Regions from separate parts of the Streptomyces sp. NPDC043726 genome, predicted to be linked through region 1. Evidence: riboswitches for the same ligand, from Rfam matches in the RefSeq annotation. Region 1 holds a riboswitch; each other region holds the start of a gene.
What was found. A riboswitch is a leader RNA that binds a small molecule or an ion and turns the genes downstream of it on or off. The one in region 1 is predicted to bind cyclic di-AMP.
Positions count from the first base shown of each region.

Region 2: another riboswitch for cyclic di-AMP. It lies ahead of AC068Z_RS12770 (transglycosylase family protein); the one in region 1 lies ahead of AC068Z_RS03095 (C40 family peptidase).
Region 3: another riboswitch for cyclic di-AMP. It lies ahead of AC068Z_RS34175 (M23 family metallopeptidase); the one in region 1 lies ahead of AC068Z_RS03095 (C40 family peptidase).

Region 1 covers NZ_JBWKCI010000001.1:672,517-681,940, reverse strand. Annotated here, with positions in the region: gene AC068Z_RS03110 (C40 family peptidase) at 1-403, opposite strand, end outside; gene AC068Z_RS03105 (hypothetical protein) at 819-1,172, shown strand; gene AC068Z_RS03100 (tellurite resistance/C4-dicarboxylate transporter family protein) at 1,150-2,160, opposite strand; gene AC068Z_RS03095 (C40 family peptidase) at 2,360-3,544, opposite strand; cyclic di-AMP (ydaO/yuaA leader) riboswitch at 3,553-3,724, opposite strand; gene AC068Z_RS03090 (ScyD/ScyE family protein) at 3,991-5,067, shown strand; gene pcrA (DNA helicase PcrA) at 5,131-7,605, shown strand; gene AC068Z_RS03080 (M23 family metallopeptidase) at 7,637-9,301, opposite strand; gene AC068Z_RS03075 (esterase/lipase family protein) at 9,397-9,424, opposite strand, start outside.
Region 2 covers NZ_JBWKCI010000004.1:93,459-102,882, forward strand. Annotated here, with positions in the region: gene AC068Z_RS12745 (NAD(P)/FAD-dependent oxidoreductase) at 1-672, opposite strand, end outside; gene AC068Z_RS12750 (Ppx/GppA phosphatase family protein) at 1,170-2,111, opposite strand; gene AC068Z_RS12755 (DUF501 domain-containing protein) at 2,108-2,638, opposite strand; gene AC068Z_RS12760 (FtsB family cell division protein) at 2,701-3,177, opposite strand; gene eno (phosphopyruvate hydratase) at 3,271-4,551, opposite strand; gene AC068Z_RS12770 (transglycosylase family protein) at 4,881-5,576, opposite strand; cyclic di-AMP (ydaO/yuaA leader) riboswitch at 5,581-5,746, opposite strand; gene AC068Z_RS12775 (LysM peptidoglycan-binding domain-containing protein) at 5,944-6,936, opposite strand; gene AC068Z_RS12780 (cytochrome P450 family protein) at 7,321-8,631, opposite strand; gene AC068Z_RS12785 (hypothetical protein) at 8,628-9,424, opposite strand, start outside.
Region 3 covers NZ_JBWKCI010000014.1:123,769-133,192, forward strand. Annotated here, with positions in the region: gene AC068Z_RS34155 (CobW family GTP-binding protein) at 1-448, shown strand, start outside; gene AC068Z_RS34160 (DNA gyrase/topoisomerase IV subunit A) at 445-2,901, opposite strand; gene AC068Z_RS34165 (M16 family metallopeptidase) at 3,186-4,577, shown strand; gene AC068Z_RS34170 (M16 family metallopeptidase) at 4,574-5,962, shown strand; cyclic di-AMP (ydaO/yuaA leader) riboswitch at 6,177-6,341, shown strand; gene AC068Z_RS34175 (M23 family metallopeptidase) at 6,355-7,119, shown strand; gene AC068Z_RS34180 (GntR family transcriptional regulator) at 7,332-8,018, shown strand; gene AC068Z_RS34185 (HPr family phosphocarrier protein) at 8,157-8,438, opposite strand; gene AC068Z_RS34190 (bifunctional acetate--CoA ligase family protein/GNAT family N-acetyltransferase) at 8,616-9,424, shown strand, end outside.

The sequences.
Region 1 (9,424 bases):
CGGCGCCGTCCAGATACCGCTCGGGGTCGTCGGAGAGGGCGAGCTGTACGGCGGGATCGAGACCGCCCTCGCGGTAGTGCGCCGCCGCCATAGAACCGAGCGCGTCCCGAGCCGAGTTGAGCTTCTCCGTCTTGCGCGCGGCCGTGTCCCGCAGTGACTTCAGCCGCGCCTCGGCCGCCTCGGCCTTCTCCTTGGCGCCGTTGTACTTCTCGGTGGCGGTCTCCGCCTCCTGGTACAGCCGGTCCACCTTCGCCTTGACCTGCGCCGGTGTCAGTTCGGGCTCGGCGTGCCCGGTCCCGTCGAAGCCCGTAGCGGTGGCCGCGCCCGCGAGGGCGACCGTCGCGGCCGTACGGACGGTGTTGCCGCCGGCCGAGCGCTGTCGGGGCTTGCGGTGCGCTGCCACGTGGACTGCACGTCCTTTCGCACGACTGCTACGACCGCCCTGAGCTGCAGGTCCGGCGGCGGCCCGCACAGGGGGAGCCGGCCGCCGCCGGACCTTCTCGGCGGAGGTGTCCGGCTGCCGCCCCTGGCCCGGGCGGCGGTGGGGAGCCGGTCACCTGGGGGAGGACGCTAAACCTGGGTGTGTCGGCTTGGTAACGCGTTGTGCGGAACTGCCATGAGGGGATCGCTGGGTGACCGTATGTGACCGTGATCCGCGATCGGGGCGGTCGCCTTCACGCTGTGCGATGACCGATGTCGTGGTTTCGGGGGCGGGTGGGAACGGCGGGGTGCTATGGAGCGCATATATGCAAGATCGGCCGCCGTGGGGGTGGGCCGGTGTCGGGCGCCCCGCAGGCCCCTGATTAGGCTCCGGCCTCATGGACGTACTCATCCATCTCTTCGTCGGCCTGCACATCATCGGTATCGCCTCGCTCCTGGGCGGCTTCCTCACCCAGATGAAGGCGATGGGCCAGGGCACCGCACGGTTCGTGCCGGCGATGCTGCACGGCGCGGCGACGATGCTCGTCACCGGCGTGATCCTGGTCGGGCTGAACCAGGCGGACGACCAGACCGTCGACAACGTCAAGATCGGCGTGAAGCTGGCCCTGCTGATCGTGATCCTCGGTCTCGTCTACGTGAAGCGGGACGACGAGAAGGTGGACAAGAACCTCTTCGGCCTGGTGGGCCTGCTCACCACGGCGAACATCTTCATCGCGGTGCTGTGGACGTGAGCTCGGCGTCCGCGGTCGCGGCGGCGGCGTAGGCCCGCTCCTCCCGCACCGCCCCCACGGCGACGGCCAGCCAGGCCGCGACGGCGATCCACAGCAGGACCTCGCCGGGGGTCTCGAGCCAGGACACATCGACGGCGGTGGCCACCGACAGGGTCGCCGCCGCCGTCATGCCGAGGGGGAACACGGTCGCCCAGCGGCGGACGTCGTAGCGCAGCCGCGGCCGGACCAGCTCGGCGACGGCGAGGACGGCGTACCACGCCAGGTCGAGCACCAGCAGGGCGACGGTGACCGTGTGCAGGACGTCGTCGGCGTCCTCGTTCCACAGGTACAGCCGCGGGCCGTCGGCGGCGATCAGCTTGGAACCGGCGAGCGCGGAGATGGCCAGCGCGCCGCCCGCGACCCACTGGTCACCGGCGCCGTCCAGCACCTGGCGCGGATCGAACAGGGCGAGGGCGCAGGCGTAGAGGACGAGGCCCAGCCAGAACAGCACCAGCGCCGCGTGCGCGAGCCAGGCGGAGGACTCCGCCGCGGCGAGGACGGCGCCGAGCACCGCGAGCCCCTGGGTGGCCACACAGCCGAGGAACACCCCGCCGGGCATCGGGCGCCGCCAGTGCCGTACGACGACGTAGAGCAGGCCCGGCCACAGCAGGGCGGCCAGGGCCAGCAGGGCCTCGGCAAGGTACTGCCAGCCCAGCAGGGAGAAGCGGGTGCCGAGCACGGTCGTCGCCGCGACGGCGGTGAGCGCGGCGGGCGTGCCGGCCTCCTGCCGCCAGCGCTCCGGCTGCCGCACCAGCCGTACGACGAAGTCCCCGGCGAGGCCCAGCCAGGCGACGCAGCCCACGGCCAGGGCGATCCGGGACAGGACCTCGTAGCCGGTGAGATGCAGGCCGACCGAGATGATGCCGGTCGCCATCACCGCGGCACCGGCCGCCGGAGGACGCGGCGCCCACCAGGCGCGGAGTGAGCGAAGGGCAGAGGTGCCGGGCATGCGGCCGATGCTATGGAGCACCGGGCGCGTTCCCGGCGGGCCACGCGCGCGTGGGGCACGAAAGCACCCACGCGCGCGTGCGGTGTGGCTCCGAGGTCGGCCGCACGGGAGAGCGGGGGCTCACGCGGGGGCGCCGAAAGGGAAGCCCCCGTCACGCGGGGGTACCGGAAAGGAAGCCCCGCGCGCGTGCCGCCGTGGCTCAGGCGGGCCGGACCACGCTGTGGATCGAGCCCTCGCCGTCGTAGTAGATCGACTCCTCGCGCACGTACGTGCCGGGCTTCGGGGCGTGGATCATCATGCCGTTGCCGATGTAGATGCCGACGTGGGTGACGTCGTCGTAGAAGAAGACGAGGTCGCCGGGCTGGGCACTGGCGAGGGAGACCGTGGTGCCGGCGTTGACCTGGTCGTAGGTGACGCGGGGGATGTCCACGCCCGCGGCCTTCCAGGCGGCCTGCGTGAGGCCGGAGCAGTCGTAGGAGTCCGGGCCCGTGGCGCCCCAGACGTACGGCTTGCCGATCTGCGCGCGGGCGAAGGCGAGCGCCTTCTCGGCCTTCGTGGCGTAGGAGGAGTCCGCCGTGGAGTCGGACTCGCCGGTGCCGGTCGAGGTGGAGCCGGAACCGGTGGAGCCGGTCTCCTGCTGCTGTGCCGCCTCCGCGGCCTCCTGGCGGCGCTGCTCCTCCGCCTGCTGCTTCGCCAGCTCGGCCGCCTTGCGCGCGGCCTCCTCCTGCTTCTTGCGCTCGATCTCCGCGAGCCGCGCCTTCTCCTCGGCCGTGAGTTCGGAGAGCAGCTTTCGCGCGTCGGAGAGCTTCTTCTGGACCGTGGACTTGGCGGTCTTCAGATCGCTCTGCGACTCGTTCAGCGTCTGGAGGCTCTCGGTGGCCTCCTGGCGCTTCTTCATCGTCTCGGACTGCTGCGTGACGTAGTCGTCGACCGCTTCCTTCTGACGGCCGGTCATCCGGTTCATCAGCTGGGTCTGGTCGAAGTAGTCCTGCGGGGTGTCGGCCAGCAGGAAGGTCGCGGTGTCGGGGGCGGCGGCACCGGTGCGGTACTGCGCGGCGGCGAAGGAACCGAGTTCCTCCCGCGCGTCGTTGAGTTTCTGGGTGCGCTTGGCGACGTCGTCGAGGAGCGTGTCGACCTGCTTGCGCTGCTTGGCCGTCTTTTCCTTGGCCGCGTTGTACTTCTCGGTCGCCGTCTCCGCCTGGCGGTAGAGGTCATCGACCTTCTTCTCGACCTCTTCGAGACTCGGCTTGTCGTCCGCGGCCGGGCTGGCGTCGGCCGTCTGGGACAGCAGGGCCACGGAGGTGAGGGCCGCGGTGGCCAGGGCAGGGGTGCGTATGCCTGCTACGCGCGTACCGGCGGGACGCGACTTGCGGTGCGACGCCAAGGGAGGCGACTCCTTCCGTGCTCCGCCTACCGAGTTAGCTGTCGGGTTCGGGCGGGTGGTTAGGAAGGGTTGCCCTACGACCTCGTCCCGGTAAGGGAGTCGGGTCGATTCACCCCAATGTCGGTTGGGTCCCCGGCTCCGGTTGCCGTGGGCGGGCAACGGACTCGGCGGAGGCCGCGCGGCCCGGCGGGGTTCGCCGGTGGGGGTCGTACGGCCTGACCGGCACGGTAGCCAACTCGTGTGGCCCCTGTGAAGGTTGATGGGTGATATGCCCGATACATTTTCGTGACCTTAGGTCAGGGCATCGCGGGGCGTGGCCAATGCGGACTGATCTGCATCGACATGTACGTATTTCCTCCGGAGTGACGTCTTCCGCCCGCTTCCGGGCGCTAGCTTCCAGCCAGCCGCGGTCGTGTGAGCCGCGGTGGTGAGTAGGGGGTAAGGGCATGAGGAAGCGCACGTCACTCGTCGTCGCCACGGGCGTCGCGCTCGCCGCCACGGCGGGCGTCGCGCCCGCCGGCGCGAGCGGGGGAGGGGACGGCCGGCCGGTCGTCCGGGTGATCGCGAGCGGGCTCGACAACCCGCGCCAGCTCTCGTACGACCAGGGGAGGCTGTACGTCGCCGAGGCGGGCCGGGGCGGCGGGAAGTGCATCGGGGAGGGGCCGGAGGGGGAGACCTGCGTCGGGCTCACCTCGGCCGTCACCAAGATCTACTGGGACGGGGGCGCGTGGAAGCACCACAGGGTGGTGAAGGGGCTGCCCTCGGGCGCCGCCCCCGACGGCGGATTCGCCACCGGCGTCGACGGTGTCTCCGCCCTGTACGGCGAGGTGTGGGGCGTGGAGACCTTCGTGCCGCCGGAGGCCGGGGTGCCGGCCAGCCCGCCCTGGAACACCCTCGGCAAGCTGCTGCGCGTCGGCCACGGCAAGGCGAGGATCGCCGCCGACGTGTCGGCCGTGGAGCTGAAGCACAACCCGCACAAGGCGAGCCTGGAGTCCAACCCGTACGCCGTCCTCGCCCTCCCGGACGGCCGGAAGATCGTCGCGGACGCGGCCGGCAACGACCTCGTCGAGATCTCCAGGTCCGGCAAGGCCCGCCCCTTCACGGTCTTCCCGGACCACAACGGCCGCGAGTCCGTCCCCACGTCGCTTGCCCTCGGCCCCGACGGCAAGCTCTACGTCGGCGAGCTGAACGGCCTCACCGAGAAGCCCACCGCGCGCGTGTGGCGCGTCGACCCCTGGAGCGGCAAGATCCTCGGCTGGAAGTCCGGCTTCGGCCCGATCAGCGGCCTCGCCGTCAACGGCAGCGGCGACCTGTACGTCAGCCAGCTCTTCGGCGGCGTCGTGACGAAGGTCTCGAACGGCAGGCGTACGCACGTGAAGGTGCCGTTCCCGGCGGGCGTCGCCGTGGACCCGTACGACGGCAAGGTCTACGTCTCTGCCTGGTCGATCGCCGACCGTGACGGCACCGTCCTGGAAGGTGAGAAGACCCCGGGTGGCCAGGTCTGGAAGATCCTCGGCTTCTGAAACCGGCCGATCTCCTCAGGGTGGCGGCGGGCTGTCAGTGGGGCGCCCTAGACTCGGAGAGCGATGAGCAGCCTCTTTGACGACAGCTTCCTGGCGAATCTCCAGGCCCCTCGGGCCCACGAGGAAGAACCGCCGCCGCCCGAGGACGAGCACGCTCCGGAGCCCGTTCCGGACGATCTGTTCGGCGGGAAGTTCGACGTGCCGCCGGACCGGGACGCCTACTACCGCGACGGCGCCCCGCGTCCGGCGATCGACGCGGCCGCGCTCATCGAGGGGCTCAACGAGAACCAGCGCGCGGCCGTCGTCCACTCCGGCACCCCCCTGCTCATCGTGGCGGGCGCCGGCTCCGGCAAGACCCGGGTGCTCACCCACCGCATCGCGTATCTGCTCGCCGAGCGGAGCGTGCACCCCGGCCAGATCCTCGCGATCACCTTCACCAACAAGGCCGCGGGCGAGATGAAGGAGCGCGTCGAGCAGCTCGTCGGCCCGCGCGCGAACGCGATGTGGGTGATGACCTTCCACAGCGCGTGCGTGCGCATCCTGCGCCGGGAGAGCAAGAAGCTCGGCTTCACGTCCTCCTTCTCGATCTACGACGCCGCCGACTCCAAGCGCCTGATGGCCCTCGTCTGCCGGGACCTAGACCTCGACCCCAAGCGGTACCCGCCCAAGTCCTTCAGCGCCAAGATCAGCAACCTGAAGAACGAGCTGATCGACGAGGAGGACTTCGCCGCCCAGGCGACCGACGGCTTCGAGAAGACCCTCGCCCAGGCGTACGCGCTCTACCAGTCGCGGCTGCGGGAGGCCAACGCCCTCGACTTCGACGACCTGATCATGACGACGGTCAACCTCCTGCGCGCCTTCCCGGACGTGGCCGAGCACTACCGCCGCCGCTTCCGCCATGTGCTGGTGGACGAGTACCAGGACACCAACCACGCCCAGTACGCCCTCGTGCGCGAACTGGTCGGCACCCGCGAGCACCCCGTCGACGTCCCGCCCAGCGCGGACGACATCCCGCCCGCCGAACTGTGCGTCGTGGGCGACGCCGACCAGTCGATCTACGCCTTCCGCGGTGCGACCATCCGCAACATCCTCCAGTTCGAGGAGGACTACCCGGACGCGACGACGATCCTGCTGGAGCAGAACTACCGCTCCACCCAGACGATCCTGACCGCCGCCAACGCCGTCATCGAGCGCAACGAGTCCCGCCGCCCCAAGAACCTGTGGACCAACGCGGGCGCGGGCGCGCGCATCACCGGCTACGTCGCCGACACCGAGCACGACGAGGCCCAGTTCGTCGCCGACGAGATAGACCGCCTCACGGACGCGGGGGACGCGAAGGCCGGCGACGTCGCCGTCTTCTACCGCACCAACGCCCAGTCCCGCGTCTTCGAGGAGATCTTCATCCGCGTCGGCCTGCCCTACAAGGTCGTCGGCGGCGTCCGCTTCTACGAGCGCAAGGAGGTCCGGGACGTCCTGGCCTACCTCCGCGTCCTGGCCAACCCGGAGGACTCGGTCCCCCTGCGGCGCATCCTGAACGTCCCCAAGCGGGGCATCGGCGAGCGCGCCGAGGCGATGATCGACGCCCTCTCCCAGCGCGAGAAGATCAGCTTCCCGCAGGCGCTCAAGCGCGTGGACGAGGCGTACGGCATGGCCGCGCGCTCCACCAACGCCGTCAAGCGGTTCAACACGCTGATGGAGGAGCTCCGTACGATCGTGGAGTCCGGCGCCGGACCGGCCACGGTCCTGGAGGCGGTGCTCGAACGCACCGGCTACCTCGCCGAGTTGCAGGCCTCCACCGATCCGCAGGACGAGACCCGCATCGAGAACCTCCAGGAACTCGCCGCCGTCGCCCTGGAGTTCGAGCAGGAGTCCGAGGAAGCTCCGGGCGGCCTGTCCGACTTCCTGGAGCGGGTCGCGCTCGTCGCCGACTCCGACCAGATCCCCGACGAGGACGAGGACGGCTCCGGAGTCATCACCCTGATGACCCTGCACACCGCCAAGGGCCTGGAGTTCCCGGTCGTCTTCCTGACCGGCATGGAGGACGGTGTCTTCCCGCACATGCGCGCCCTCGGCCAGACCAAGGAGCTGGAGGAGGAGCGGCGGCTGGCGTACGTCGGCATCACCCGCGCGCGGGAGCGGCTGTACCTGACGCGGTCGTCGATGCGCAGCGCGTGGGGGCAGCCGTCGTACAACCCGCCCTCCCGCTTCCTGGAGGAGATCCCGGCGCAGCACGTGGACTGGAAGCGCACCGGCGCCACCGCGCCGATGTCCTCCGGCCCCGCGTCCGGCGTGGCGGCCTCGCTGTCCTCGTCCCGCTCCCGCTCGGCGGCGTCCGGCGCCTCCGGCTTCGCCACCCGTCGTACGTCCGAGAAGCCGGTCGTCGCGCTGGCGGTGGGGGACCGGGTGACGCACGACCAGTTCGGGCTCGGCACGGTGATGGCGGTCAAGGGCACGGGTGCCAACGCGGAGGCGACGATCGACTTCGGCGACAAGCCGAAGCGGCTGCTGCTGCGGTACGCGCCGGTGGAGAAGCTGTAGCTCCGCGCGTGCGAGCCGGCCGGGGCTGGGCCTAGGAGGGGTCCAGCCCGTGGCTGCGCAGCCAGGCGAGCGGGTCGATGGCCGAGCCGCCGCCGGGGCGCACCTCGAAGTGCAGGTGCGGGCCGGTCGAGTTGCCCGAGTTCCCGGAGTACGCGATCGCGTCGCCGGCCTTCACGGTCGTACCGGAGGCGACCTGGTAGGTGGAGAGGTGGCAGTACCACGTCTCCGTGCCGTCCATCGCGGTCACGATCATCATGTTGCCGTAGGCGGCGTTCCACTGGGTGCGCACGGTGCCGTCGGTCGCGGCCATCACCGTGGTGCCGTACGACACCGGGAAGTCGATGCCGCTGTGCACCGACATCCAGTTGATGCCGGCCTGGCCGTAGTAGGCGCTGAGCCCGTGCTGGGCGACCGGGAGCGCGAACTTCGGGCGCAGTCGCTCCTTGCGGGCCGCTTCCTCGGCCGCCTTCTTCCGCTCGGCCTCCTGCTCGGCCTTGAGGTCGATGCGCTCCTGGGTCCGGCTGGCCCGGTCGGCGAAGTCGTCGGCCCCGGCGGACAGGCTCTCCAGCTGGGTGTCCAGCTTGTTGTTCGCGGTCGACGGCTTCACGGCCTGGGTGGTGTCCGAGGCGGTCGTCGCCGTTTCCTTCTCGTCCGTCAGCGTTCCGACGGAGGCGGCGGCGATCCCGGCCACGCCCATCACGCACGCCGAGGGCACGGCGACCGTCAGCAGCGCGGAGCGCTTGGCGGGGGGACGGCGGCGGGAGCGTCCCGCGGCACGGGCGGCGGTGCGGGAGCCCGGGACCGGGGCGGTCTCCTCCTGCTCGTCGAGCAGGGACGTGACGGGGGGGAGTTCACCGGTGGCGGTCAACTCGTCCTCGCCGGAGGCGGTTTCCTGGGACGGCGTGCCGTACTCGTCGTGGGACGGCTCGGCGTACTCGTCGTGGAGCGCCTCGCCGTACGGCGTCTCCTCCGCCGAGACCTGTTCGAAGGTGGCCGTCGCCTGCTGGTCGAACGATTCGGCCCGGTGCTCGTAGTCGTCGGCCCCGGTGGTGGCGCCGTCGGAGTTCCACTGCGTGGCGTCGTAGGCGCCGGTGTCGAAGGTCTGCGTGCCCCATTCCCATTGCTGGGTCCGGTCGGCGGCAGCACCGGACTGATCGGGCTGGAGCCAGGCGTTGGCGTCCCAATGGCCGCTGGCGTCGGGGCCGGTGGACTGCGGCGGTACGACGGACAGCTGCTGGTACTCGGCCGACCAGGCGGTCGTCTCGTACGCGCCGGTGTCGTAGGCGGCGTGGTGCTGGGCCGCGTACGCGTCGTAGTTCAGGGTCTCGTGGCCGCCCGTCGTCCACTGGCTCGCGTCGTAGGAGCCGGTGCCGTCGCCCGGCATGGTGCCGAACAGCGGGTCCGTGTCGAAGGTCCCGGTGGTCTGCGTGGCGTGCTGAAAACCGGTGGCGTCGTAGTGACCGTGCGTGGTGAAGTCGCCGTACGGGGCTTCCTGGGTGCCGTACGACGCGTAGTGCGCCGAGTCGGCCTCGGAAGCCGTAGCCGGGGTGGTCATGGTCCCCGACGGGTGACGGTCGTTCACCAACTTCTCTTTCGCCTCGACAACAGGGGCTGGCAGAGCAGTGCGGCGACTGTACCCGGCGGTACGCGGGCACGACAATCTTCGGCAGGTTTCGTGCTTCCGTGAAACGGGCATTCGGCCGTGTTTCGGGGGACTGCGGGCGCGACTTTGGCCTTGTGTTCGAAGAGTGTTCGATGTGGCAGGGGTGGTTTGGCGCCCCGGCAGGGTGGCTAAGCCACCGTCAGCCCGCCCGCGCGG
Region 2 (9,424 bases), on a different contig from region 1:
GTACTGGCCGAGCTTGGGGCCGACCTCGGGAAGGATCTTGTCCGCGGCGTCGACGAGGATGAACCGCATGTCCTCGCGGGAGACGCTGGTGTAGTACTTGGCCGCGTCGCGGGCCATGTCCTCGACCTCACCGATGGTCTCCGCGCCGGCGAAGCCGCCGCCGATGAAGACGAAGGTGAGCGCCTTGCGGCGGATCTCCTCGTCGGTGGTGGAGTCGGCCTTGTCGAGCTGCTCGAGGACGTGGTTGCGCAGGCCGATGGCCTCCTCGATGCCCTTCATGCCGATGCCCTGCTCGGCGAGGCCGGGGATCGGGAAGGTGCGGGAGACCGCGCCCATCGCGATGACCAGGTAGTCGAAGGGCAGCTCGTACGCCTCGCCGACCAGCGGGGCGATCGTGGCGACCTTGCGGTCCTGATCGATGGTGGTGACCCGGCCGGTGAGGACCTCCGCCTTGGGCAGCACGCGTCGCAGCGGGACGACGACGTGGCGCGGGGAGATGCTGCCGGCGGCGGTTTCGGGGAGGAAGGGCTGGTAGGTCATGTACGACCGGGGGTCGACGACCGTGACGGTCGCCTCTCCGTAGCGCATCTTCTTGAGAATGCGCCGAGCTGCGTACAGGCCTACGTACCCACCGCCTACTACGAGGATCCTGGGACGCTCCGTGGTGCTCATGCCATCGAGTATCCACCCGCCCCTGGGGGGTCGCTCGTGCGCCCCTTCACAAGCTCTTCGAGGGGGTGTGTTATCCTCCGCGACCCGCGTGACCCAGGTCATGGCGTGGACCGGGAACGGCGGTGTAGGGGAGACCGTTGTCAATGCCGCGTGAGCTGCCTCTCTGGGCATCCGGGGCCACGGTGAGCCCTCCGAAACACCCTCGCGCACCCTCCCCTTTCGACACCCCCGGCCACCCCTTCTGAACGCGTTCAAGGGGCCGTTGGGGCCCCGGAAGGGTCAACGTGACCCCTTCCGGACCCCGACCGGGCCGAATTCCTTGTGAAGAACTTCACGAACTTTCCCGACGAAGTGTCGCCCGGAGGCCCTCGAGAGCCACTCAAACCTTGCTCAGACGGCGACATGGCCTGCTCAACCGAGGCTACCGGCGAGTAACAAAGGGTGGCAAGGGCGGGCCGGGAGCGCGTCGGGAGAGCGCCGGGAGCGCCCCGCGGAAGCTACGCCACCGACCACGCGATGCCGTCGAGGATGTCGTGCTCGCTCACGACGACCTCCTCGGCACCGATCCGCTCCATGATCGCCAGCAGGACGAGGGCGCCGGCCGCGATGACGTCGACCCGTCCCGGGTGCATCGACGGTACGGCCGCCCGCTCGGCGTGGGTGGAGCGCAGCAGCCACTCGGTGATCTCGCGGACGCGGTCGTGGGAGACCCGTGAGTGGTGGATGCGCGCCGAGTCGTACTCGGGCAGCTCCTGGGCGATGGCGGACACGGTGGTGACGGACCCGGCGAGTCCGACCAGCGTGTGCGCCTCGCGCAGCGGCACGGTCCGCTCGGCGAGGTCGAGGGCGGCCTCGATGTCGGCGCGCATGGCGGCGATCTGCTCGGCGGTGGGCGGGTCGGAGACGACGCCGTCCCGCACGAGGTGCCGCTCGGTCATCCGCACGCATCCGACGTCGACGGACCGGGCCGCCCGTACGTGCTCCGCGCCGACGACGAACTCGGTGGACCCCCCGCCGATGTCCACCACGAGGTAGGGCCCCGGGAGATGGTCGTGCTCGGCGAGTTCCCTGGTGGCCCCGGTGAAGGAGAACTCGGCCTCCTGGTCCCCGCTGATCACCTCCGGCTCGACGCCCAGGATGTCCATGACCCCGCGCACGAAGTCGTCCCGGTTCTCGGCGTCCCGGGAGGCGGAGGTGGCCACGAACCGCAGGCGCTCGGCGCCGTGCTCCTTGATGACCGCCGCGTACTCCCGGCAGGCGGCGAAGGTCCGTTCCAGCGCCTCCGGCGCGAGCCGCCCGGTCCGGTCGACCCCCTGCCCGAGCCGGACGATGGTCATACGGCGGTCCAGGTCGACGAGTTCGCCCGTCACCGGGTCGGCGTCGGCGACGAGGAGCCGGATCGAGTTCGTACCGCAGTCGATGGCGGCGACACGGGTCACTTGGCCTCCTCCTGAACCGGCGTCACGCACGAGCCCTTGCGCCACCACTCCGGCAGCATCGCGAGCGCCTCGTCCCCGAGCGGGTTCACGCCGGGTCCGGCGGCCAGCGAGTGCGCGACCAGGACGTGCAGGCACTTCACGCGGTCCGGCATGCCGCCCGCGCTCGGGAAGCCCGTCAGCTCCTCGATCTCGTCGCGGCGGCGGATGTAGTCCTCGTGGGCGGCGCGATAGGCCGCGGCCAGCTCCGGGTCGGTCGCCAGGCGCGCGGTCATCTCCTTCATCACGCCGTTCGCCTCCAGCGTGCCGATCGCCGAGTTGGCCTTCGGGCACGTCAGGTAGTACAGCGTCGGGAACGGCGTGCCGTCCGGCAGCCGGGGCGCCGTCTCCACCACGTCCGGCTGTCCGCAGGGGCACCGGTGCGCGATGGCGCGCAGCCCGCGCGGCGGCCGCCCGAGCTGCTGCTTGAAGGCCTCGACGTCCGCGTCGGTCGGCTCGGTGCGGGGAGTGGTGGGCGGGGGCGTTTCCATAAGGGCCTTAACAGTCTTTCGTCTTCGTTTGTCGGTCGGCGGCGAGTACCGGTCGGCGGCGGCTACCGGTCGGCGGCGTCGGACTTGTCGACCCCGTCCCACACGTTCGCGTACCAGGGCCGGTCGGCCGCGCCGAGGTCGGTGCGCGCCTGCTTCGCCGCGTCGGGATCGATCACCACGAAGCCGGTCTCCCCCGGCATCACGTAGTGCAGCCGCTCCCGGATCCGCTGCTCGGCGTACGCGTCGTCCTTCCAGCGTGCCTTGAGATCGCGCAGTTCCTCCACCCGCTCCCGGGCCTGCTGCTGCTGCCGTTCCAGATCGGCGATCTCGGCGCGCTGGGCGACGTACTGCCTTATCGGATAGGCGAGGGCGACGACCAGGGTGCAGACGACGAGGGCGAGCAGGGCCGCGCGGCCGGTGAGCCGGGAGCGACGGGCCTGCCGCTTGGTCTGGGAGCGGTAGACACGGGCCGCCGTCTGCTCACCCAGCAACCGGATCCTGGTCGCGGTGGAGAAACGGTCCCGGTCCTTGACGGCCATCTCTCACTCCCGTTCACACACGCGCGTACGTCCCCGCACACGGTACGGGACCGAGTACGGGGACGTACGTACGACTGGCTACGCCGGGAGAGGTCAGCCCTTGAAGCGCGGGAAGGCGCTGCGGCCGGCGTACACCGCGGCGTCATCGAGGATCTCCTCGATGCGCAGCAGCTGGTTGTACTTGGCGACGCGGTCCGAGCGGGCCGGGGCACCGGTCTTGATCTGGCCGCAGTTCACGGCGACGGCGAGGTCGGCGATGGTGACGTCCTCGGTCTCACCGGAGCGGTGGGACATCATGCACTTGAAGCCGTTGCGCTGGGCCATCTCGACGGCGTCCAGGGTCTCGGTCAGCGAGCCGATCTGGTTGACCTTGACGAGCAGGGCGTTGGCGGAGCCCTCCTCGATGCCGCGGGCGAGGCGCTCGGGGTTGGTGACGAAGAGGTCGTCGCCGACGATCTGGACCTTGTCGCCCAGCTTCTCGGTGATGGTGTTCCAGCCGGCCCAGTCGTCCTCGAACAGCGGGTCCTCGATGGAGACGAGCGGGTACGCCTCGACGAGCTCGGCGTAGTACTCCGTCATCTCGGCGGCGGAGCGGTCCTTGCCCTCGAAGGTGTAGACGCCGTCCTTGTAGAACTCGGAGGCGGCGACGTCGAGGGCGAGGGCGATCTGCTCGCCGGGGGTGTAACCGGCCTCCTTGATGGCCTCGATGATGAGGTCGAGGGCGGCGCGGTTGGACTCCAGGTTCGGGGCGAAGCCGCCCTCGTCGCCGAGACCGGTGGACAGGCCCTTGGTCTTCAGCACCTTCTTGAGGGTGTGGTAGACCTCGGCGCCCCAGCGCAGCGCCTCGGAGAAGGACTCCGCGCCGATCGGGGCGATCATGAACTCCTGGATGTCCACGTTGGAGTCGGCGTGCGAGCCGCCGTTCAGGATGTTCATCATCGGCACCGGCAGCAGGTGCGCGTTCGGGCCGCCCAGGTAGCGGAAGAGCGGGAGGTCGCTGGCCTCGGAGGCGGCGTGGGCGACGGCGAGCGAGACGCCGAGGATGGCGTTGGCGCCGAGCGAGCCCTTGTTGTCGGTGGCGTCCAGGTCGAACATCGCCTGGTCGATCAGGCGCTGCTCGGTGGCGTCGTAGCCGACGAGCTCCGGGCCGATCTGCTCGATCACGGCGAGGACGGCCTTCTCGACGCCCTTGCCGAGGTAGCGGTTGGGGTCGCCGTCACGGAGCTCGATGGCCTCGAAGGCACCGGTGGAGGCACCGGACGGAACGGCGGCACGACCCGTGCTGCCGTCGTCGAGGCCGACCTCGACCTCGACCGTGGGGTTGCCTCGGGAGTCCAGGATTTCCCGGGCTACGACGACGTCGATGGACGGCACGAGCATCTCCTTCATGGGATGTGACGCTGGAAGTGCGGGGCACGTGAGCCTTGCGACTAGAGCCTAACCGCCTGAGGGACATCGGCCAGCCGACCGACCGTCCCGTGGACAAGGACAGACGGTACCCATTGTTTCTCGCCGGAACAAAGGATCCGTGAACTACGGGAGAAGAACTGCTCGTAGAAGGACCGCTCACAGAAGAAACCCCGCCCCGGTGCGTACGGGGGAACACGCACCGGGGCGGGGAGCCCGTGGGGACGGGGGTGACCCTCACGAGGCCTCCAGTATGGAGGACCCGGATAGGAGGGCCCTGTGGTTCGGCTACGGGATTACTTGAGGTGCAGCTGCTGACCGGGGTAGATCAGGTCGGCGTCCTCAACGATGTCCTTGTTGAGCTGGTAGAGCTTCTCCCAGCCGCCCTTGACGTCGTGCTCCTCGGCGATGGTGCTGAGGGTGTCGCCCTTGGTGACCTTGTACTCGCCGTCGCCCTTCTTGACCTTCTTGCCGGTCGGGGTGGTGACGGTCTTCTTGGCGGCCGGGCGCTCGGCGGAACGGGAGGCGGGCTGCTCGGTCTCACGCGGCGCCGGGGTGCTGCTCTCGGTGCTCTCGGTGCCCTCGGAGGAGCCGGAGGTGCTGGAGCCGCCGTTGTACGCGGCGCTCGACAGGCCGACGCCGCAGTGCGGCCAGGCACCCTTGCCCTGGCCCGCGAGAACCTTCTCGGCGATCTCGATCTGCTGCGCCTTGGAGGCCTGGTCGGCGGTGGAGGCGTAGGCCGTACCGCCGTACGCGGCCCAGGTGGAGGCCGAGAACTGCAGGCCGCCGTAGTAGCCGTTGCCGGTGTTGATGGACCAGTTGCCGCCGGACTCGCACTGGGCGACGGCGTCCCACTCGGAGGCGGTGGCGGCGGAGGCGTTGCCGGCCGCCATCAGCGGGGCGGCGACGGCGGCGCCGGTCACACCGGCGATGGCGATGGCGCGAGTGGCCTTGGACGGACGACGGTGCTTGCCCTTGCCGGAAAACAGCATGGATCGATCCCCTCACCGACGCCTGCGAGGTGAGCTGTCGGGTTCGGGCCGGTTGAGTTGCCCGGCCGTACACCTTTCGGCGTACGGCTCCACCCCAAGCCGCTCCGGTCAACCGACCGGCGCGGCGCTTACCTTGGGTCCCCCGCTCCTGCCTACGGCGCATGACGCGACGACTGTTCCCGTACGGCCACCGGCAGGATTCGGCGTGCGGCAGTCGGGGCCCGCTGCTTGCGAGCGGTCATGACCGTAGACAGGCGATCCGCGGAATTTCAAAGACGATCAGGGCTTCTGAGACTCATCCCACACTTTCGCCAAAGCGGACATTCGGCGCGAAGCGTGACGCGAACTGGCCCTGGTTTTCGACCGGTTAGTCCGCTACTTCAAGGGTCTGACCGGGAGTGATACGGCTGGGGTCGGGGCCGATGGCCGACTCGTTGGCGGCATAGAGCCCGCGCCATCCGCCGCTGAGGTCAAGGGAGTCGGCGATGCTCGCGAGGGTGTCGCCGGCGCGCACGACGTACGACCCGTCCGCCCCGCTCTCGTCCGCGGGCTTGCCGCGATGACGGCCGGCGCCGGTGTCGACGAGGACGGAATCGCTCCCGACCCAGAGGATGTTGTCCGAGTTGTCCAGCCCGGAGATGCCCGTGAACAGACCGTCGGCCTCGCGCGAGGGGTCACTCTCGGACGAGCCGGACGAGCCGGACGAGCCGGACGTCCCGGACGAGCCGGATGATTCGGACGAGCCCTTCGATCCCTTGGACGCGGAAGCCTCCGCGGATTCGGTTGACTTGTCCGACTTCTTCGGATTTGCCGACTCGGACGAGCCCGTCGACTCCGGCGAGCCGCTCGACGCTTCGGGCGACGCGGAGGCGCCGGGGTCCGTCTCGGAGTCGGAGTCGGCGTCCGAGTCGGCCGCGGACTCGGAGGCATCACCGCCGAGGGAGTCCAGCAGGCCGGACGAACCGGACGAGCTGGATGAGTCGGATGATTCAGACGAGTCGGGCGAATCCGCCTCTTCCTCGACGCCCGTGTCGACGCCGACCGAACCGGACTTGGGGTCCAGACCGGAGAGCGGGCCACAGGTGGGCCAGGCGGCGAGCCCCTGGTCGGCGAGGATGCGCTCGGCGACGGCTATCTGCTGGGAACGGCTGGCCTGGTCCGCGCTGTCGGCGTACGTCGTACCGCCGTACCGCTCCCAGTTCTCCTGGGTGACCTGAAGGCCGCCGTAGTAGCCGTTGCCGCTGTCCTCGCTCCAGGAGCCGCCGCTCTCGCATTCCGCGACCCTGTCCCACGTGTTGCCCTCGGCGGCGCTGGCGCCCGAGGCGCCGAGCAGCGGGATGGCGATGGCGGAGCCGGTCACTCCGGCCGCGACGATGAGAGCCGGAGCCTGGCGGGGGCGACGGTGACGACCGTTCCCGGAGAGCATGCGGGTGCCTTTCGAAGACAGCGGGGACCGACGCGGCGCCGGTGGGGCGAGGCGTCGCGTTGACGAGTGAACGTATCGGCAGACGATCACTTGTCACAAGTTAATGCCGCACAGATCACGTGAAGATCACGGACTTGAGGGTGTGTCACGTTTGACCTGACGGCACCTCAGGGGGAGGTAGGCGTGCACTCGACCGGAAGGGGGAGTTCCGGCACAGGGGGTGAACTCGGCCAAAGGGGGAGTTCAGGCACGGGGGGTGAACTCGACCAAAGGGCGAATCTCAGTCGGGGGGCGTGAACTCGACCGGGAGGGCGAATCTCAGTCGCGGGGCGTGAACTCGACCGGGAGGGTGCGCAGTCCGCGCATGATGAGGCCGCCGCGCCAGCGCAGGTCGGTGGGATCGGCGGCGAGCCGGAGGTCCGGCAGCCGGGTCAGGAGGGTGGCCAGCGCGGTCTGGCCCTCCAGCCGGGCGAGCGGGGCGCCGAGGCAGTAGTGGATGCCATGGCCGTAGCCGAGGTGCTGGTTGTCGCGCCGGGCCAGGTCGAGGGTGTCGGGCTCGGCGAACCGGGCCGGGTCCCGGTCGGCGGCGGCCAGAACGACCAGCACGGGGTCGCCGGCGGCGATGTCCTGGCCGCCGATGGTGAGCGGCCGCGTGGCGAACCGCCAGGTGGCCAGCTCGACGGGACCGTCGTAGCGGAGAAGCTCCTCCACGCCGGTCTCCAACAGGCCCGTCTCCCCCGCGGCCAGGGACCGCTGGAGCCGGGTGCGCTGCTCGGGGTGGGTGAGCAGGGCGAAGGTGCCGTTGCCGATCAGGTTGACCGTGGTCTCGAAGCCGGCGAAGAGAAGGATGAAGGCCATGGCCGCGGCCTCGTTCTCGGTGAGGTGCTCGCCGTGGTCGGAGGCGCGGATGAGACCGGAGATCAGGTCCTCGCCGGGGGCCGGCTCGGCGGGCAGCGCCTCGCGCTTGCGGTGGATGAGCTCGGCGAGATAGCCGCGCATCTTCTTCACGGACCGCGCGACACCGCCCCGGGGTCCGCCCTGGTGGCGGATCATCATGCCCGCCCAGTCCCGGAAGTCGTCCTGGTCCTCTGGGGGGACGCCGAGCAGGTCGCAGATGGCGTAGATGGGCAGCGGGAAGGCGAACTCGTGGATGAGGTCGGCGGAGCCCCGGTCGGCGAACCGGTCGATGAGACGGTCGGTCAGCTCCTGCACCCGCGGGGCGAACTCGGCGACCCGGCGGGGCGTGAACGCCTTGCTGACCAGGCGGCGCAGCCGGGTGTGGTCCGGCGGGTCGATGTTGAGCAGATGCGTCATCAGCTCGGCCTTGCGCTCACCGGGGATACCGGTCTTGCCCTTGGCGTGGGCCGGCTCGTCGTGGTGCTCGGGGTTCTTGCTGAGCCGCTGGTCGGCCAGGGCCTGCTTGGCATCGGCGTACCGCGTGACCAGCCACGCCTCCACACCGCTGGGCAGCCGTGTCCGGTGCACGGGGGCGTGCTCCCGCAGCCAGGCGTACGCCGGGTAGGGATCGGCGGCGAACTCCCAGGTGAACAGCTCGGGGGCCGGGGGTCGGGTGGCTTCGGGGGCTGCGGAGGGGGCGGGGGTGGGGATGGGGGTGGGGTGGTCGGTCACTCCTTGACGGTATCGGGCGGTGGGGCGGGGGTCGCTTCGGGTGACGGCCGGCTGTGGCGACGGGCGAGTACGACGGCCATGCTGACGGCGCGCCGGACCGACAGCTCGGGACCGGGAAGCGCCGGGTGCTCCGGGTCCGGCGTGTAGTGCTGCGTCATGACGGCCTCGAAGCCCTTGTCCCGCAGGGCTGCTCGGAGCGCGGGGACGACTTCGGCCGCGGCGGCACCGCCGTTCCTGGCCGCGCTGCCCAGCCAGTGCAGGGCACGCTCGAGGAAGAGGAATCCGAGCTCCTCCACCGGTTCGTTGTTTCCCGCCTCCACGGCGGTCCGGAGGTGGGGGATGGCCTCGTCGGGGTCGCCCCGTCCGAGGAGGAGATACCGACCGAGCATGTGGGCCTTGCCCGGGTCGTCCTCCGCGACCTTGCCCCACCAGCGCCGTGTCTCGGGGTCGTCTCCGGCCCAGGTCGACAGGACGGCGAGGAGCAGCACGGCCTGCTGGTCGCCCGCCTCGGCCGGGCCCCGTAAGGCGTCGCGGGCCGCCCGGGAGACCTCACCGCGCTCCGGCAGCTCCCGCTCCGCCGCCACCCGGGCCATGGACCCCCACACACGGGGCGTCAGGGCCGGCAGGTCGGGGCAGCGGCTCGCGTCCGCGACAAGCGTCCCGCTCGCCCGCCAGGTGCCCGCCTCCTCCCCGGGGACGAGCAGTCCGCAGACCTCGAGCCGGGGCCGGGTCGCCCAGTCCAGGTCCTCCTGCGAGAGGGGGCCGTCGAGGACCAGCGGACCGTAGATCGCGC
Region 3 (9,424 bases), on a different contig from region 1:
CGGGCAGCTCTCCTTCGACGATCTGCACCGCCCTGACCAGCACGAGGTGCACGACCACGCCGGGCATCTGCACACCGCCTACGACAGTGCTTCCTTCGTCTCCGGGCGGCCCCTCGATCCCCGGCGGCTCATGAGCTTCCTCGACAGCCGTCCCGACGGGCTCTACCGGATCAAGGGGTACGTCGATTTCGGGCCGTACGACACCCGGAACCGGTACTCCGTGCACGCCGTCGGGCGGTTCCTGCGGTTCTATCCCGAGCCCTGGGCGGCGTCCGAGGAGCGGCTCAGTCAGCTCGTCCTCATCGGCACCGGTATCGACGCGCCCGCGCTCGTCAAGGAACTCCGGGCGTGCGAGAGCGACGCCCCGCACGCCGACGACGAACACGGCATGTGGGGCGTCCTGCGCTACGTGCAGGGCTCCGAGGACGAGCCCGGCGACCCGGCCTAGACCGGGCCCGCCACCACCGACACCGTCTTCGGCAGCGACACGCCCGAGCCGTCGCGGCGCGGGTCCATCTCCGGCAGGTCGGCCGGCATGCCGTTCTTCTGCGCCGCCTTCGCCGGGGCGGGGCCCGCCCAGGCCAGGGACAGACAGTCCTCGCCCTTCAGGAACCGCTGGCAGCGGACCCCGCCGGTGGCGCGGCCCTTGCGCGGGTACTGGTCGAAGGGAGTCAGCTTGGCCGTCGTCTGGACCGAGTCGTCGAGGGTGCCGCGGGAGCCCGCGACCGTGAAGACCACCGCGTCGGCCGCCGGGTCCACCGCGGTGAAGGAGATCACCTTCGCGCCGTCCGTCAGCTTGATGCCCGCCATACCGCCCGCCGGGCGGCCCTGCGGACGCACCTGCGCGGCCTGGTAGCGCAGCAACTGGGCGTCGTCGGTGATGAAGACCAGGTCCTCCTCGCCGGTGCGCAGCTCCACCGCGCCGACGATCCGGTCGCCCTCCTTGAGGGTGATGACCTCCAGCTCCTCCTTGTTGGACGGGTAGTCGGGCACCACGCGCTTGACGACACCCTGGGCGGTGCCGATCGCCAGGCCCGGCGAGGACTCGTCCAGCGTCGTCAGGCAGACCAGCGTCTCGTCGCCCTCCAGGGAGACGAACTCCGCCAGCGGCGCGCCGCCCGCGAGATTCGGCCGCGACGCCGTCTCCGGCAGCGTCGGCAGGTCGACGACACTGATCCGCAGCAGCCGGCCCGCGGACGTCACCGCGCCCACCTCGCCGCGCGCCGTGGCCGGTACCGCCGAGATGATCACATCGTGCTTGGAGCGCTTGGCGTCCTCGTCCTCGGCGAAGGGGTCGCCGTTCGCCGTACGGGCCAGCAGGCCCGTGGAGGACAGCAGCACCCGGCACGGGTCGTCCGCCACCTGCAGCGGCACGGTCGCCGCCGGGGCGCCCGCCGACTCCAGCAGGACCGTACGCCGCTCGGTGCCGAACTTCTTGGCCACCGAGGCCAGTTCGGCGGAGACCAGCTTGCGCAGCTCCGCGTCCGAATCCAGGATCCGGGTCAGCTCCGCGATCTCCTCGTTGAGCCGGTCCTTCTCCGCCTCCAGCTCGATGCGGTCGTACTTGGTGAGCCGGCGCAGCGGGGTGTCCAGGATGTACTGCGTCTGGACCTCCGACAGCGAGAAGCGCTCCATCAGGCGCTCCTTGGCCTGCGCGCTGTTCTCGCTGGAGCGGATCAGCCGGATGACCTCGTCGATGTCCACGAGGGCGGTGAGCAGGCCCTCCACCAGGTGCAGGCGGTCGCGCCGCTTGGTGCGGCGGAACTCGCTGCGGCGCCGGACGACCTCGAAGCGGTGGTCGAGGTAGACCTCCAGCAGCTCCTTCAGGCCCAGGGTGAGGGGCTGGCCGTCGACCAGGGCGACGTTGTTGATGCCGAAGGACTCCTCCATCGGCGTCAGCTTGTACAGCTGCTCCAGGACGGCCTCCGGCACGAAGCCGTTCTTGATCTCGATGACCAGGCGCAGGCCGTGCTGGCGGTCGGTGAGGTCCTTGACGTCGGCGATGCCCTGGAGCTTCTTCGAACCGACCAGGTCCTTGATCTTGGCGATGACCTTCTCGGGGCCGACCGTGAAGGGCAGCTCGGTGACGACCAGGCCCTTGCGGCGGGCCGTCACGGTCTCCACCGACACCGTGGCGCGGATCTTGAAGGTGCCGCGGCCCGTCTCGTAGGCGTCGCGGATACCGGCGAGGCCCACGATCCGGCCGCCGGTGGGCAGGTCGGGGCCCGGGATGTGCCGCATCAGGGTGTCCAGATCCGCGTTCGGGTGGCGGATCAGATGGCGGGCGGCCGCGATGACCTCGGAGAGGTTGTGCGGCGGCATGTTGGTGGCCATGCCGACCGCGATCCCGGAGGCGCCGTTGACCAGGAGGTTCGGGAACGCGGCGGGCAGCGCCACCGGCTCCTGCTCCTGGCCGTCGTAGTTGGGCGCGAAGTCGACCGTGTCCTCGTCGATCGACTCCGTCATCAGGCTCGTCGCCTGCGCCTGCCGGCACTCGGTGTACCGCATGGCGGCCGGCGGGTCGTCGTTGCCCAGCGAGCCGAAGTTGCCGTGGCCGTCGACCAGCGGCACCCGCATCGAGAAGGGCTGGGCCATGCGCACGAGCGCGTCGTAGATCGACGTGTCGCCGTGCGGGTGCAACTTACCCATGACCTCGCCGACCACGCGCGCGCACTTCACATAGCCGCGGTCGGGGCGCAGGCCCATCTCGTTCATCTGGTAGACGATGCGGCGGTGCACCGGCTTGAGGCCGTCACGGGCGTCCGGCAGGGCGCGGGAGTAGATGACCGAGTACGCGTACTCGAGGAAGGAGCCCTGCATCTCGTCGACGACGTCGATGTCGAGGATCTTCTCCTCGTACGAGTCGTCGGGCGGCGGGGTCTTCGTGCTGCGGCGGGCCATCGCTGCCTGGGCTCCTTGCTAGACGCGTGAACTGGATCTGACGCGGACCATTGTGGACCGCGGCACTGACAACCCGGACCAGGACCCGGTGTCGGCCCTCCGGCCCGGCGCGGAGGGGCACCTCCGCTCACGGCTGCCCGCAGGCTACGCGATCCGCCGCCGGCATCCGCCCTCGGCGTACGCGGCCCGGGAACTTCGCCGAGCCCTCGCACGCTTGCATACAGTGGCAGGACCGGCAGGAAAACCGCGGTTTCCAGACCGCGTCCGCGATCGGAAGGACGTACATGCCCATGGGTCACACGGCCACAACCCAGGCAGGCTCCGGCGGCCTGACAGCGACCGAGCACCGCCTGGCCAACGGCCTGCGCGTGGTGCTCTCCGAGGACCACCTGACCCCGGTCGCGGCGGTGTGCCTCTGGTACGACGTCGGCTCCCGCCACGAGGTCAAGGGACGTACCGGCCTTGCTCACCTTTTCGAGCACCTGATGTTCCAGGGCTCCGGCCAGGTCAAGGGCAACGGCCACTTCGAGCTGGTGCAGGGCGCCGGCGGCTCGCTCAACGGCACCACCAGCTTCGAGCGCACCAACTACTTCGAGACCATGCCCGCCCACCAGCTGGAGCTCGCCCTCTGGCTGGAGGCCGACCGCATGGGCTCGCTGCTGGCCGCCCTGGACGACGAGTCGATGGAGAACCAGCGCGACGTCGTGAAGAACGAGCGCCGCCAGCGCTACGACAACGTCCCCTACGGCACGGCCTTCGAGAAGCTCACCGCCCTCGCCTACCCGGAGGGCCACCCCTACCACCACACGCCGATCGGCTCCATGGCCGACCTGGACGCGGCCACCCTGGAGGACGCGCGGGCGTTCTTCCGTACGTACTACGCCCCGAACAACGCCGTGCTGTCGGTCGTCGGCGACATCGACCCGGAGCAGACGCTCGCCTGGGTCGAGAAGTACTTCGGCTCCATCCCCGCCTTCGACGGCAAGCCCGCCCCGCGGGACGGCTCGCTGCCGGAGATCATCGGCGAGGAGCTGCGCGAGGTCGTCGAGGAGGAGGTCCCCGCGCGGGCGTTGATGGCCGCCTACCGCCTCCCGCACGACGGCACGCGCGCGTGCGACGCCGTGGACGTGGCCCTGACCATCCTCGGCGGCGGTGAGTCCTCCCGCCTCTACAACAGGCTCGTGCGCCGCGACCGTACGGCCGTCGCCGCCGGGTTCGGCATGCTGCGGCTCGCCGGAGCGCCCTCGCTCGGCTGGCTGGACGTGAAGACCTCCGGTGACGTCGAGGTCCCGGTGATCGAGGCCGCCATCGACGAGGAGCTGGCCCGGTTCGCCGCCGAGGGCCCGACGGCCGAGGAAATGGAGCGCGCCCAGGCCCAGTTGGAGCGCGAGTGGCTGGACCGGCTCGGCACCGTCGCGGGCCGCGCCGACGAACTGTGCCGCTACGCCGTCCTGTTCGGCGACCCGCAGCTCGCCCTCACCGCCGTGGGGCGCGTGCTGGAGGTGACGGCCGAGGAGGTCAAGGAGGTCGCCAAGGCCCGGCTGCGCCCCGACAACCGCGCGGTGCTGGTCTACGAGCCGACGGTCCCCACGGAAACCGTCGAGGAACCCACCGAGGACCTCGAGTCCCAGGCCACCGTGGAAGCAAGCGACGAGAACGAGGAGACGGCCAAGTGACCGAGCTCGCCCCGATGGAGTTCCACCCCCAGCCGCAGGCGGGCGAGCCGAAGGTCTGGGCCTTCCCGGCGCCCACGCGCGGGACCCTCGACAACGGCCTGACCGTGCTGCGCTGCCACCGCCCGGGACAGCAGGTCGTCGCCGTCGAGGTGCTCCTGGACGCCCCCCTGGACGCCGAGCCGGCCGGCCTCGACGGCGTCGCCACGATCATGGCGCGCGCCTTCTCCGAGGGCACCGACAAGCACACCGCCGAGGAGTTCGCCGCCGAACTGGAGCGCTGCGGCGCCACCCTCGACTGCCACGCGGACCACCCCGGTGTACGTCTCTCCCTCGAAGTGCCGGTCTCCCGCCTGCCCAAGGCGCTCGGACTGCTCTCCGACGCCCTCAGGGCGCCCGCGTTCGCCGACAGCGAGGTCGAGCGGCTGGTCGCCAACCGGCTGGACGAGATCCCGCACGAACTGGCCAACCCCTCCCGGCGCGCCGCCAAGGAGCTGTCCAAGCAGCTCTTCCCGGCGACCTCGCGCATGTCGCGTCCGCGCCAGGGCACCGAGGAGACCGTCGCCGCCATCGACTCCCCGGCCGTACGCGCCTTCTACGAGCGGCACGTGCGCCCCGCCACGGCCACCGCCGTGGTCGTCGGCGACCTCACCGGAGTCGACCTCGACGCGCTCCTGGCCGACACCCTCGGCTCCTGGACCGGCTCCCCGGCCGAGCCGCGGCCCGTGCCCCCGGTCACCGCCGACGACACCGGCCGCGTCGTCATCGTGGACCGCCCCGGCGCCGTCCAGACCCAGCTCCTGATCGGCCGCGTCGGTTCCGACCGGAACGACCGTGTGTGGCCCGCGCAGGTCCTCGGCACGTACTGCCTCGGCGGCACCCTCACCTCCCGCCTGGACCGCGTCCTGCGCGAGGAGAAGGGCTACACCTACGGCGTGCGGTCCTTCGGGCAGGTCCTGCGCTCCGCCCCGGACGGCACCGGTGCCTCGATGCTCGCCATCAGCGGCTCCGTGGACACCCCCAACACCGGTCCCGCCCTCCAGGACCTGTGGACGGTGCTGCGCACCCTCGCCGAGGGCGGGCTCACCGACGCCGAGCGGGACGTCGCCGTGCAGAACCTCGTCGGGGTGGCGCCGCTGAAGTACGAGACGGCCGCCGCCGTGGCCGGCACGCTCGCCGACCAGGTCGAGCAGCACCTGCCCGACGACTACCAGGCCACGTTGTACCGCCAGCTCGCCGCGACCGGCACCGTGGAGGCCACCGCGGCGGTCGTGAACGCCTTCCCGGTGGACCGTCTGGTGACGGTTCTGGTCGGGGACGCCGCGCAGATCAAGGAGCCCGTCGAGGCCCTCGGAATCGGTGAAGTCACCGTCGTGACGGCCGAGTAGACACACCCTCGGTTGTGAACGCGCGGCGACGCGCGTGTGGGGCCCTGGTGACGGAAGCGCCACCAGGGCCCCTTTATGTCCGAATTGAGGGAGAGGTTGCCTGTCTGACCTGTGGCATGCGCTACAAAAGCCGTGATCCGTTTGGGGATTGAAAGTTGCCCCGTTTAGCGTCATCCGGGCTGTCCGTCAGGCAGTGCGCCGCGACCGCGGCACCGGACAGTCATCGCCGAGTCCCCGTACGGCGCAAGCCAGGGGAGCCGGGGACCCCACCGTAGTCCCTGGGGTGAATCGGACGCCCGCGCCCAGCGCGAGGGGGTCCGTAGGAGACCTTCCTGCTCCGAACCCGTCAGCTAACCCGGTAGGCGAGAAGGAAGGAAAGGACCAGCCACTTCATGGCGTTCACCCGCGCCACCGGGAAGCACCGTCGTCCCAGCCGGATGCAGCGCACCACCGCCCGCGCGGCGGGCGTCGCGGCGCTCACCGCCACCGGCGTCGTCGGCACCCTCGCCGCCCCGGCCCTCGCCGCGGAGCCCTCCGCCGAGCAGACCGGCATCACCCCCGTCATCACCATCGGCGGCTCGATCGCCGACGAGATCGACGCCCAGGCCGCGGCCCAGCAGCAGGCCGCCGAGGAGGCCGCGGCGAAGAAGAAGGCCGAGGAGGCCGCCCGCGAGCGGGCCGCCGAGGCCGCCAAGGAGGCCCGCGAGGCCAAGGAGCGCGCCGCCCGCGAGGCCGAGCGCAAGCGCCTGAACACCTTCGTCTCGCCGATCTCCGGCTCCTACGTCTCGACCGGCTACAAGGCCGGCGGTGCCGTCTGGTCCTCCGGCAGCCACACCGGCGTCGACTTCCACGCCGCCGGCGGCACCTCCGTCCGCTCGGTCGGCACGGGCACCGTCGTCGAGGCCGGCTGGGGCGGGGCGTACGGCAACCAGATCGTCATCAAGATGCACGACGGCACGTACACCCAGTACGGCCACCTGTCCTCCATCGGTGTCTCGGTGGGCCAGACCGTCACCCCTGGGCAGCAGATCGGCCTCTCCGGCGCGACCGGCAACGTCACCGGGGCGCACCTGCACTTCGAGGCGCGCATGACCGCGGAGTACGGCTCGGACATCGACCCCGTCGCCTACCTCCGCTCGCACGGCGTGAACCTCTGACCGCACCCGCACCCGCACCCGCACCCGCACCCGCGACCGCGTCCCGGAACCCCGGCTCCCGAGCCGGGGTTTTTCGGCGTTTTCGGGGCCCCGCTGTCCAAAAAATATCCATGGATTCCGGTCCGCCGTCGGAAATTCCGAGTCATTGGAATAGAGTCGCTGAACACGCGTCAGTCGTCGACGTTTCACGGGGATTAAAGCGGAGGTCGGTCATGCGTATTCCGGCGCACTCGGTATGCACGGCGATCCGGGACGACATCGTCGCCGGTGTCCACGAGCGCGGCAGCCGGCTCACCGAGGAACTGCTCGCGCGGCGCTACGGCATCTCGCGCGTCCCCGTCCGGGAGGCGCTGCGCACGCTGGAGGCGGAGGGCTTCGTGGTGACCCGGCGGCACGCGGGCGCCTGCGTCGCCGAGCCGACCGAGCAGGAGGCCGCCGACCTGCTGGAGATGCGCACGCTGCTGGAGCCGCTGGGTGCCGCGCGGGCCGCCCAGCGGCGCACCGAGGCGCACCTGAAGGTGCTGCGCGGCCTGGTGAGGCTCGGTCAGGAGCGCGCCAGGCGGGGCAACAGCGAGGATCTGCGTTCCCTGGGCGGCTGGTTCCACGAGACGCTCGCCCAGGCCTCCGGCAGCCCCGCGCTGACCTCGGTACTGACCCAGCTGCGGCACAAGATCGCCTGGATGTACGCGGTGGAGGCGCCGGTCAGCCCCGTGGAGACCTGGGCGGAGCACGGGGCGATCGTGGACGCGGTGGCGCGCGGCGACAGCGACCGCGCGCGGGCCGTCACGGCCGCGCACACGGAGCGGTCCAGCGGCAGGCATCGGCTCAGGCTCCCGGGCCCCGGCGAGCGTGTGAGGAATTCGCAACATCCCGTAAACATGTCGGGCCCGCGTCATTAACACGCGCACCGTATACAAAGAGCAGGTAATTCGCGGGGGACTATTTCTGCTGCCCGAATTCAGAAAAGGCGAAGGGCCCGCCCGGCAATTCGGGCGAGCCCTTCAAAGGGTGCGGCGAGTGCCGCGTCCGCTGAATGCTCAGACGGTCTCGGGGAGTTCCTCGAGGCCCTCGGAGACCAGCTTCGCCAGACGGTCCAGGGCGGCGTCCGCGCCCTCGGCGTCGGACGCGAGCACGATCTCCTCGCCGCCCTGGGCGCCCAGGCCCAGAACCGCCAGCATGGAGGCCGCGTTGACGGGCTTGCCGTCAGCCTTGGCGATCGTCACCGGGACGCCTGCGGCCGTGGCGGCTCGGACGAAGATGGAGGCGGGGCGGGCGTGGAGGCCCTCGGCCCAGCCGACGTTGACGCGGCGCTCAGCCATGTGATGCTGCCCTTCAGGTTCTCAGGTTGTCTAGACCAGTGTTCCACAACGTGAAGCGTGCCCGGTACGGACCCGTGTCCCGTACTGCGTGGTCGCCGGACCGCGGCCTCGGTCCGACACCCGTCCTCCACAGACTGCCTCGCGCCGTTGTCGTACGCGAGCCGTACTCTGGGCCCCATGCAGAGCGCGTCGGACCGGCACGAGTACCCCGCCCACTGGGAAGCCGACGTGGTGCTGCGCGACGGCGGCACCGCGCGCATCCGCCCCATCACCGTTGACGACGCCGAGCGCCTGGTCAGCTTCTACGAGCAGGTCTCGGACGAGTCGAAGTACTACCGCTTCTTCGCGCCCTACCCGCGACTGTCCGCCAAGGACGTCCACCGCTTCACGCACCACGACTTTGTGGACAGGGTGGGACTCGCGGCCACGATCGGCGGCGAGTTCATCGCCACCGTACGCTACGACCGCATCGGCGCCGACGGACTGCCCGCCTCCGCGCCCGCCGACGAGGCCGAGGTCGCCTTTCTCGTCCAGGACGCCCACCAGGGGCGGGGCGTCGCCTCCGCGTTGCTCGAACACATCGGCGCGGTCGCGCGGGAGCGCGGGATCCGCCGGTTCGCCGCCGAGGTGCTGCCCGCCAACACCAAGATGATCAAGGTGTTCACGGACGCCGGGTACACCCAGAAGCGCAGCTTCGAGGACGGCGTCGTCCGGCTGGAGTTCGACCTGGAGCCCACGGACCGCTCGCTCGCCGTGCAGTACGCGCGCGAGCAGCGCGCCGAGGCGCGGTCCGTGCAACGGCTGCTGGTGCCGGGGTCGGTGGCCGTCATCGGCGTCGGCCGGTCGCCGGGCGGGGTCGGGCGCGGCGTGCTGGACAACATCCGGGAGGGCGGGTTCCGCGGTCCGCTGTACGCCGTGAACCAGGCGTTCCCCGAGGAGCTGAAGGAGCTCGCCGGGGTGCCCGCGCACCGCTCGGTGCGCGACGT